2 regions of the Gluconobacter sp. GP1 genome follow, and region 1 is predicted to be linked to the other one. Evidence: riboswitches for the same ligand, from Rfam matches in the RefSeq annotation. Region 1 holds a riboswitch; the other holds the start of a gene.
The links. Region 1 has a riboswitch for cobalamin ahead of R5H23_RS03800 (CbtB-domain containing protein). Riboswitches for the same ligand answer to the same signal wherever they lie in the genome.

Region 1 (4,922 bases):
TACGTCATGGTCTTGCCGCCAAAGCGGCCAGCGACAGGCTCTTCCGGTCCAGCATCGAAATCAGGATCATTCACCAGGAAGACCGCAATCTTGCCGTGTAGATCAACTTGCTTAAAGTCATTCCAGCGACGTTCCGGCGCCGTCACACCATAGCCCACAAAAACCAGAGGGACGTTTGACAGCTGAAGGCGTTCGATCGGCTGGAGCGTCGACATGACGATATCTGTCAGCTGATGAAGCGGCAGAGCAGTCTGACCCCGTGTATTGATCGTGGCGATTGCTTTCGGATCAGGACGGGTACGGATCATGGGGACATTCTGGGTCCATCCGCCATTTTCGCCGCCAGGTTCCAGTCCAAGCTTCTGGTACTGATCAATCAGCCACTTGACCGTGACGGCCTCACCTGGGGTGCCAGGGGCGCGTCCTTCAAATGCGTCCGAAGCCAGAACCCGCATTGTCTCCGACATTCGAGCCGGGTCGATAGGGCCGGAGGCACCTGCGTCAGACGCTGCGTGGGCCCCGGAAACGCCGATCGCGAGCGGAGCTATGGCAAAAGCGGCAAGAGCGGTAGCCAATTTCAGGCGGTTTCGAAGGGAAGATTTGTGCATCATGTCCTCAGTCTTTGTCATAACGCGTGTCTGACGAGATGAGGCACACCTTACACATCGGATTGCTGATCAGGAAATGGCATAAAATCATCGGACTGGCTGGTTGACGGAAAACGCGTGGCACCCCCATCTACGATTAATGACCACTCTTACCATTCCGGTTCTCCTGTCCCGCCATCCTCCCGTTGAGGGGAGTGAAGGCCTTTGTTATGGGCGACAGGAGATGGAACTCAGAGCGGGGTGGGAGGCTCAGGCCGCTGGCCTGCTGACCCTCGCAAAGGGCGCCGGCTGTTCAGTCATCTACACGTCACCATCGGCCCGGTGTCTGTCTGTCGCGCGAAGACTTGAGGCGCAGACCGGGTGGCCGCTGCGTTTGGATGACCGGCTACTGGAGCTAAATTTTGGCCAGTGGGAAGGGCTATCCTGGAATGTTGTGCCGCGTGTGGCTCTCGATAGCTGGGCCGACGATCCTGAAGGGTTTTCTCCCCCAAAAGGTGAAAGTGGGCGAGCGCTACAAGAGCGTGTGCAGTCTTTCTGGGCAGACCTCGTTCAGGCTGGAGAGGCCGCATTAGTCATTTCGCACGGCGGCCCACTTCGTCTCCTTGATGGGCTTGCCAAAGGAGAGAGGGCCAACCTGCTAGCACCTTCAATGCCGCAGGGCAGCAGCAGGCTCCATTACGTCAGCGTTTGATCCACTGACGTCGGTCCGGGTTTCTTGTTTCCCAGCCCATGCGCTCCAGTTCTGGCGTTTTGGCATGTGCTGCGGGGTATCCGATGCAAAGATACGCGATAAGGTTCCATCCCGGCTCGGCATCGAGAAGGTCCGACACGTGCTCGGGCTCAAGAATGGAGACCCAGCCCAGCCCAACACCTGCCGCCGTTGCAGCCAGCCAGAACGTATGGATAGCCATCACAGCGGACCAGGTCGTTGTTTCCGGCATGGTCGCGCGACCGAGGCCATGCCCTTGATCCGGGAATGTTTCGCAGAAGACTGCGACATGATGCGGGGCATCATCTAATCCGGCCAGTTTGAGCGTCGCATAGGAAGCTGCTTGTTCGCCTTCATATCCCTGAAGGGCTTCCCGGTTACAGGTTTCAAAGCTCTTCCGAACGGCTGCTTTTCGCTCTGGGGTTTCAACGAGCACGAAGCGCCAGGGCTCACTCAAACCAACGGAAGGCGCCAGGGTCGATGCATACAGGAGATCATCGAGCACCGATGCGGGCAGAGGGTTCCGTTGAAAATGTCGCGCATCCCGGCGCCATGTGAAAAGGCGCTCCAGATCTTTTCTGAAATCGTCTGAAAAGGCTGGTGCCGTCATGGTTTATCCGTTGCGTGCAAAAGGTTTGTCAGCGCCCGCCGTCAGGACACGGGATGCCAGAGGCCCGAAGAGCAGTCCGATCGTCGCCCACAGAACGATCTGCATCCCAAAGGCTGCCTCGCGGAAACGCCAGAGCACTGTTGCCGGGAAATCTGCTGGAACTTCATTGATATCAGGCATACCAGCTTGTACGGCGGCCACCAGAATGATGAAGACACCGAGGGAGGCTAGCACTCCGTTCCAGTGGCCCAGGCGCCGGATGAGTGGTCGGCTGACCATATAGGATGCAGCTGCCGCGCAAAGCGACAGAGCGATCATACCGAAATAGGCTCCGGTTCGTAGGCCAATGGTGGATGGGAGGCCAACGGCAGGGGGATTGGGAGGATATTTCAGGTCTGGCACCAGCACGAACACAACGAATGCTGCGGCTGCCAGAAGTGCAGATAAGGCTCGCGGCGAAAAGCGGCCTATGCGACCGTACACAAAAGCAAAAATAGTCGCGAAAATGCCGCCGTAAGCCGCGCCATACATCACGGCAGCGGTGAGAAGCCCGAAAGACGCCTGTATGCCTCGGCTGATAATTTCCGGTTCAGGCGGCTCGCCAGCAGCGAGGTCTTTCGCGCTCTCGAATGCAATTGCAAGATTGACCTGCGGCTCTCCAAAAAAACGCGCAAACACGAACGCAAGCAATGCGGCAGCAATCCCGGCAATCATGCCGCGGCTCAAAAGACGACCTGTCATGAAACTATGCTGCGTTTAATGGCAGGGGAAGCCGAGAAGATGGCGCCCATCATGAACAAATTCATGGACCGCATGGCCTGAGATCAGAGACGTCGCGCCTTGTTCTGCACCAACAAAATAAAGCAGCAAAAGGCTGAGTACGACCGTAAATGCAGCCCATGGAAGGAGCGTGCGGATCGGCAGCGCAACCGGTGCGGCGATGCTGGCGGGCAGGTGGGACGGGGAAAGGCTCTGGCTCATAATAGGCTCCGCTGGAAAAGCGCGTTCTGCGGTGGAAAATTGATAAAGGAGGTCTGGCTTCGCAACGTGATTTCACGAGCATTACAGTGGCGCGACCGCACCGGATTTGCACCGGTTTCTCCCTGCTTTCGCTAACAGGCAGGATGTAACCTTTCATGCGGGAGTGTCAACTTTTCCATGCTGAGGCTAGCACTGTCAGGAGAACGCACTCAGCGAGACTGGCCGTTGCTCCGAGTACGTCTCCTGTATAGCCGCCGAGCAGTTTCCGGGCTACGGCACGAACTCCAAGCATCGTGCACAGTGCAGCAAGAATAGTCTGAAGACCTAGGTGTGCGGGGAGGCAAATCACCGTCACGCAAAAGCCAGAGAACAAGGCGCCCAGTAGCTGATCCCGTGTCAGGTTGGAGAGCTGCTGTGCCAACCCATTGTCACGAGCAGGCTTTGTGAGGAACGTCAGGAGTGGGAGTACCGCGCGGGATAGCGCTCCCGTTACAGCCATTGCCGGCAAGATCATTGAAGGAGGCAGCGCTGCTAACGTCGTAACGCGGACGATTAAACTGATGACCAAAGCTAACGCCCCATAGCTGCCGATACGACTATCGCGCATGATGGTCAGGCGCTTTTCGGGAGTATGGCCCCCGCCACAGCCGTCCGCCATATCCGCCAGTCCGTCTTCGTGCAGGCCTCCGGTTAAGAGAATTTGTAGGCCGACACTCCAGGCAGCAGCTACCAGAGGGGGAACACTCAAGGCGCTCAGCAGTAAGAACACTGATGCGCTGAGAATACCGACAAGCGCCCCAACCAGGGGCCAACACCAGACAGACCGCGCCAGAGACCAGTCCTGTCCGCTGACGCGTAGCCATCCCAAGGGAAGGCGGGTCAGCAGGCCCGCACCACAGGCAATGTCTTCTCGAATGGTGCGCCAAAGCCTCATTGAATGGAGACGTCTGATTGGGAAACGGCAGCCTCTGCGAACGTCGCCATACCGTTGTGGCAGGCCAATGCCGCTCTGAGGACGGGAATGGCAACCGCAGACCCAGATCCCTCTCCAAGGCGCAAGCCCAGGTCCAGTATTGGTTTCAGCCTGAGGGCATCTGCCAGCCTGCGGTGACCAGCCTCAGCGGAACAATGCGAGAGCTGTGTGTGGTCGAGTGCTGAGGCGGTCAGTTTGATCAATGGCAGCACGGCTGCGGTACAGACAAAGCCGTCAAGCAGAACCGGGATACGATGGTGTCTGGCGGCCAGAACACTTCCCAGTATGGCGGCCAGTTCGTAACCACCCAGACAACGTGCGGTATCCAAGGGGTCGTTAAGTGACGCCGCGTGCAGACACAGGGCCTCATCAATAACAGAAGCCTTGAGGTTGACGCCCGCCTGATCGAGACCCGTGCCACGTCCTGCCCAGTCTGCGCCAGTGCCTCCTAGAAGGGCAGCACAGAGTGCGGCGGAGGGGGTTGTATTGCCAATACCCATTTCGCCTGGGCAAAACAGATCCAGCATGGGGGATACAGCGGTGTATCCGACCGAGACCGCGTCAAGGAATTCGTTTTCGCCCATAGCTGGGGTCGCGGTAAAATCTGCTGTGGCCATTAGATTTCGGACGGGCACAACAGCAAGGTCCGCACCAGCATTTCGGGCAAGCTGATTGATTGCTGCGCCGCCACGCTGGAAATTCGACACCATCTGGGCTGTCACATCCGCAGGCCACGGAGATACCCCCCGGCGGACCACACCATGATTCCCTGCGAAAATCGTTATCTGAACGTGCTCTAGCGTTGGTTTCTGATGGCCCTGCCATTCACCGAGCCAAATGGATAGCTCTTCCAACCGCCCGAGGCTGCCGGGAGGTTTGGTCAGAGTTGCGTCTCGCTCCGCTATCAGGGCGGCGACTTTTGGGTCGGGTTCTGGAAGTGACAGGCAGGCAGTGCGAAGTTCTGCCATGCTGGCGAAAGGGGGCTGACAGGACGAGGGCATGATGTGCGGTGGCATGACAGGTCTTTTGTGCTGTTATCAG
Region 2 (4,922 bases), on a different contig from region 1:
TCTGACCCCGGATCAGCGCGTCAAAATCTGGTAATTGCGTATGATGGGGTGGAAAACCACCCCATCTACTCGCTGGTTTACGGACGCATATAATGGGCTGCCGCAACCATGTTGATGAGTGCAGCTTTCGTCTCCGGCCATTTGCGGGTTTTTAGTCCGCAATCCGGATTGACCCAGAGGGCATCCGGGCTGAGGGTTTTGCTGGCAGCCCGAAGCAGGTCCACCATTTCCTCGACAGACGGCACGCGTGGGGAATGGATATCGTAAACGCCCGGCCCGATTTCCGCAGGGTAGCGATAGGCTGCGAACGCATCGAGTAGTTCCATGCGGGAGCGGGCGGTTTCAATCGAAATCACATCCGCATCCATTGCGCCAATGGCGGCAATGATATCGTTGAATTCCGAGTAGCACATATGGGTATGGATCTGCGTGGCGTCCTGCACACCTGAGGCTGAAATACGGAAACTTTCTACGGCCCAGTCCAGATAGGATTGCCAGTCTGCGCGACGGAGCGGCAGGCCTTCACGCAAGGCGGCTTCGTCAATCTGGATAATGCCGCATCCAGCTTTCTCCAGATCGCACACTTCATCCCGGATCGCGAAAGCGATCTGTCGGCACGTTTCCGAACGCGGCTGATCGTCTCGTACGAAAGACCAGTTCAGGATCGTGACAGGTCCCGTCAGCATACCTTTCATCGGGCGGCTGGTGATGGACTGGGCATATTCCCACCATTCAACCGTCATGGCTTTTGGGCGTGACACATCCCCGAAAATGATGGGCGGCCGGACATAGCGAGACCCGTAGGACTGCACCCAGGCGTGCTTCGTGAACGCAAAGCCGGAAAGCTGCTCCCCGAAATATTGCACCATGTCATTGCGCTCAAACTCGCCATGCACCAGCACATCAAGATCAATCTCTTCCTGCCAGCGGATGGTCCGGGCGGTTTCTTCCCGCAGGAAGGTTTCGTAAGCCTCGGAAGAGAGCTCTCCTCGTGCATGATCCGCACGGGCTTTGCGGACTTCCGGCGTCTGGGGGAAGGACCCGATTGTTGTCGTTGGGTAAAGCGGCAGCCTGAGTTTGGCCTGTTGCAACGGACGGCGCGCGGGGAAAGGGGAAAGGCGCTGGGTGAGAGCTGGGTTGCGATCTGCAGAGCGTGCCTGAACGGCAGGATCGTTGATTTTCGTGGAAGAGCGACGTGCCTGAAGAGCCGCAGCGTTTTCGGCTAAAATGGTTTGCACAACGCCCCGGCCTTCATTCAGGGCGCGCGCCAGTGTGTGCAACTCCTCGATTTTTTGAACGGCGAATGCGAGCCAGGATTTTACATCCGCGTCCAGATCTGTCTCCCGTTCCAGGTCAATGGGTGTGTGGAGGAGAGAGCAGGACGGCGCGAGGATCAGGTCACGCTGGCCCACCAGCGGTTCAAGATGGTCCAGAAGCGCGTTCAGGTCGGCCTTCCAGATATTCCGCCCATCCACTACGCCGAGAGACAGCAGCAGATCAGGTCGTGCTTTTTCCAGAATGGATGCAAGCTGCTCGGGAGCGCGGACAAGATCCACATGCAGGCCGTGAACTGGCAGGCTTAGGGCGATGTCCTGATTGTTTCCGAGCGCACCGAAATAAGTGGCGAGCATCAGTTTCAGGTCTGGAACTGTGGTTGTCAGAGTTTTGTATGCTGTCTTGAACGCTGCGGCAGCATTTCCCGGCAGATCCAGAACAAGACACGGCTCGTCAATCTGAACCCAATCTGCGCCTTCTGCTCGGAGGGCGTTTAGAACCCGTTCATAAACGGGCAGCAAGGTAGGGAGCAGATCAAGGCAATCAAACGCCGGGCCGTCACATTTTCCCAGAAGCAGGAAACTGACAGGGCCGAGCAGAACAGGGCGTGTCTCAATCCCAAGCGCCTTGGCTTCACGATATTCATCCACCGCTTTTGTGGAGGCGAGGCGGAACGTCTGGTCTGCTGCGAATTGCGGGACAAGGTAATGGTAGTTCGTGTCAAACCACTTGGTCATTTCGGCGGCAGGGACATCCTGAGGGGTGTCATGAGCATGACCGCAGCCACACTCTTCGGATGTCGTCTGGGAGCCGCGCGCCATGGCGAAGTAGGTTCCCAAGTCCACCTTGCCCTGCACGTTGCCGTAAATGGCGGGAACAGCATCGACCATTGCGGATGTATCCAGCACATGATCGTAAAGCGAAAAATCGTTGGAAGGGATGATCTCTGCGCCGAGGTCTTTCTGGCGCTGCCAGGCTGACGCCCGAAGGGACGCGGCGGTGGAAAGCAGATCATCGGCGGAGGAATTTCCCGCCCAGTACTGTTCAAGAGCGGTTTTCAGTTCACGGCGGGTGCCGATACGCGGAAAGCCCAGAGTTGCGACGCGGACGGTCATGAAAGCCTCGACAGGTTCGTGGCAGTGCGCTCGCAGGGCATGCAGGATCGTTCACGCCCCGAACAGGAAATGTGCGGCGTGGAGACATGCGTGACCCGTCCGGAACGCCCCGCCGGAGGATGTTATGTGCCGTGGCAGGTCTCCTGGCTTACGGGTCTCCGCGCTGATTCCGCCTTCCCGGACTTTCGCCCAGTGGCCTGTATGGAATCGGCACTCGCCGCTGACAGTTGCGGGGGCAGCGCCGGCTTTGCACCGGCTTCCCTCTTAGCCACGCCGGATGCGTGAACATCCGGCATGGAACCATGACAAGCCTTATGACTGCCGCATGTTCTAAAAAAGAGTCAATAGCTCTTGCTCATATAAAGAACTCCTTATATGTAAATCCGCATGGAACAGGCCCTCATCATTTTCCAAGCACTGGCAGACATGACCCGTCTGCGGATTCTGGCCCTTCTGCGCGAGATGGAACTGTCCATCGGCGAGGTGGCGCAGGTGCTCGGGCAAAGCCAGCCCCGCGTGTCACGGCATGTGAAGATCCTGGCAGATGCGGGATTGATTGAGCGCCGCAAGGAAGGAAGCTGGGTCTTTTTGACTTTGGGTGTTCCGGAACGTCTGGAGCCTGTCTTTATGGCGCTGGATCGATGGACTGCGCGGGAACCGGCGGAAATCCGTGCGGATCGTATTCGCTTGCAGGCCATTCGGGATGTTCGTGCGCTCGCGGCGGAAGACTGGTTTGAAACCCACGCAGCAGAATGGGACGCATTGCGTTCCTTGCATGTGTCCGAACAGGAGGTCGAAGCAGCGATCGTAAAGACGCTTTCAGCATCTCCGATCGGCCGGCTCGTGGATATAGGCACCGGAACAGGTCGCATGATGGAGCTGCTGGGGGCCGGCGCTCAAACAGTCATCGGGTTTGATCGCAGTCCTGCCATGCTGCGATTGGCGCGGACCAAGCTTGCGGAAGCTGGTCTGGAGCAGGCTGATCTGCGGCAGGGGGACTTTCAGGCCCTTCCGTTGCCAGAGCATTCAGCCGATGTCGCAGTCATGCATCAGGTTCTGCACTACGCACAGCATCCGGCTGCTGTAATTGCGGAAGCCGCGCGTATTCTGGATGCCAACGGTCGCTTACTAATTATCGATTTTGCCTCCCATAACCGGGAAGAACTTCGCACACGGGATGCGCATGTCCGGCTTGGATTTACCGATGCGCAGATGGCGACGTGGTTTCGCGCAGCCGGTCTGGTTCCCGCAGAGCCGGTGGCTCTTGAAGGCGAACTGACCGTGAAACTCTGGCTTGGCCAACGCCCCAACTGATCCGAATTATTGAATAAGGAGCTGGCGTGATGCCCGCACAGACAGGGCCTCTGCCCGCAATTTCGTTCGAGTTTTTCCCCGCAAAGTCGGAAAAGGCAGCCGCCACGCTGCTGGAAAACGCAAAAACGCTAGCTGCTTTTGGTCCGCTGTTTATGTCCGTGACGTATGGGGCAGGTGGGTCAACACGGGACCGCACCCTGGCCACCCTGAAAGACATGGTTCGGGAAACTGGCGCGCCAATGGCTGGGCATCTGACCTGCGTGGGAGCCTCCAAAGAAGACGTCAATGCCGTGGCGCAGGCGTACTGGGACGCTGGTGTGAAGCACATTGTGGCTCTGCGTGGTGATCCGCCGCCGTCAGCCGGGGGCGTCTATGAGCCTCACCCGGAAGGCTACGCGGGGGCAGTGGATCTGGTGCGCGGGCTGAAGGAGATTGCGCCGTTCGAAATCTCCGTTGCGGCATATCCGGAAACGCATCCTGCCGCGCTTAGCCCGCGATCGGATCTGGAGCATCTGCGAGCGAAGATTGATGCGGGTGCGGACCGGGCCTTAACGCAGTTCTTCTTTGAAGCGGACACATTTCTACGCTTCCGGGACCGCGCTGCGGCCATTGGAATCGAGCGGCCGATCGTGCCGGGTATTCTTCCGGTTGGAAGTGCTGCGCAGGCCTGGAAGTTTGCCGATATGTGTGGTGCGAACGTGCCGAAGTGGATGCGCGACCTGTTTGAGGGGCTGGATGAAACGCCCCAGGCACGCGCGTTTGTCGCGGCCACGATTGCCGACCGGCTGTGTCAGACACTGAAAGCTGAAGGGGTGGAGCAATTCCATTTCTATACGTTGAATCATGCAGATACAGCATTAGCCCTTTGCCGCCTTCTTGGGCGACGTCCGATCTGAAGCGGAGAGGGCTGGATTTCCTGCGTAAACGGGGTGACAAAAGGGAATGACAAGATTCCCGATCGTTCTTCTCGACTACGATGGTACTCTGGCGGAAACGCAGCCGGCCATTCTTCGCAGCCTGAAGGAAGCCTTTGAAGCCAGCGGCTACAAGGGCCCTTCATCAGACGCCCTGAAGCATCAACTGTCAAAGGGTGGGACGCTTCAGACGCTGTTTCAGGCGATCATTCCCGACAGTGATGTTGATGATGCGAAGGCTTTTGTTCGTCATTATCGGGCTTATTACCCTAAAGCCGATCAGGAAGAGACCGTCCTGTTTGAC

Region 2: another riboswitch for cobalamin. It lies ahead of metE (5-methyltetrahydropteroyltriglutamate--homocysteine S-methyltransferase); the one in region 1 lies ahead of R5H23_RS03800 (CbtB-domain containing protein).

The regions. Positions count from the first base shown of each region.
Region 1 is NZ_JASGXC010000001.1:843,028-847,949, reverse strand. Features, by position in the region: gene R5H23_RS03820 (M20/M25/M40 family metallo-hydrolase) at 1-608, opposite strand, end outside; gene R5H23_RS03815 (histidine phosphatase family protein) at 748-1,299, shown strand; gene bluB (5,6-dimethylbenzimidazole synthase) at 1,289-1,927, opposite strand; gene R5H23_RS03805 (CbtA family protein) at 1,931-2,668, opposite strand; gene R5H23_RS03800 (CbtB-domain containing protein) at 2,684-2,908, opposite strand; cobalamin riboswitch at 2,937-3,078, opposite strand; gene cobS (adenosylcobinamide-GDP ribazoletransferase) at 3,075-3,842, opposite strand; gene cobT (nicotinate-nucleotide--dimethylbenzimidazole phosphoribosyltransferase) at 3,839-4,882, opposite strand.
Region 2 is NZ_JASGXC010000002.1:69,024-73,945, forward strand. Features, by position in the region: gene R5H23_RS04860 (M13 family metallopeptidase) at 1-34, shown strand, start outside; gene metE (5-methyltetrahydropteroyltriglutamate--homocysteine S-methyltransferase) at 78-2,390, opposite strand; cobalamin riboswitch at 2,506-2,710, opposite strand; gene R5H23_RS04870 (metalloregulator ArsR/SmtB family transcription factor) at 2,778-3,704, shown strand; gene metF (methylenetetrahydrofolate reductase [NAD(P)H]) at 3,734-4,600, shown strand; gene R5H23_RS04880 (HAD family hydrolase) at 4,647-4,922, shown strand, end outside.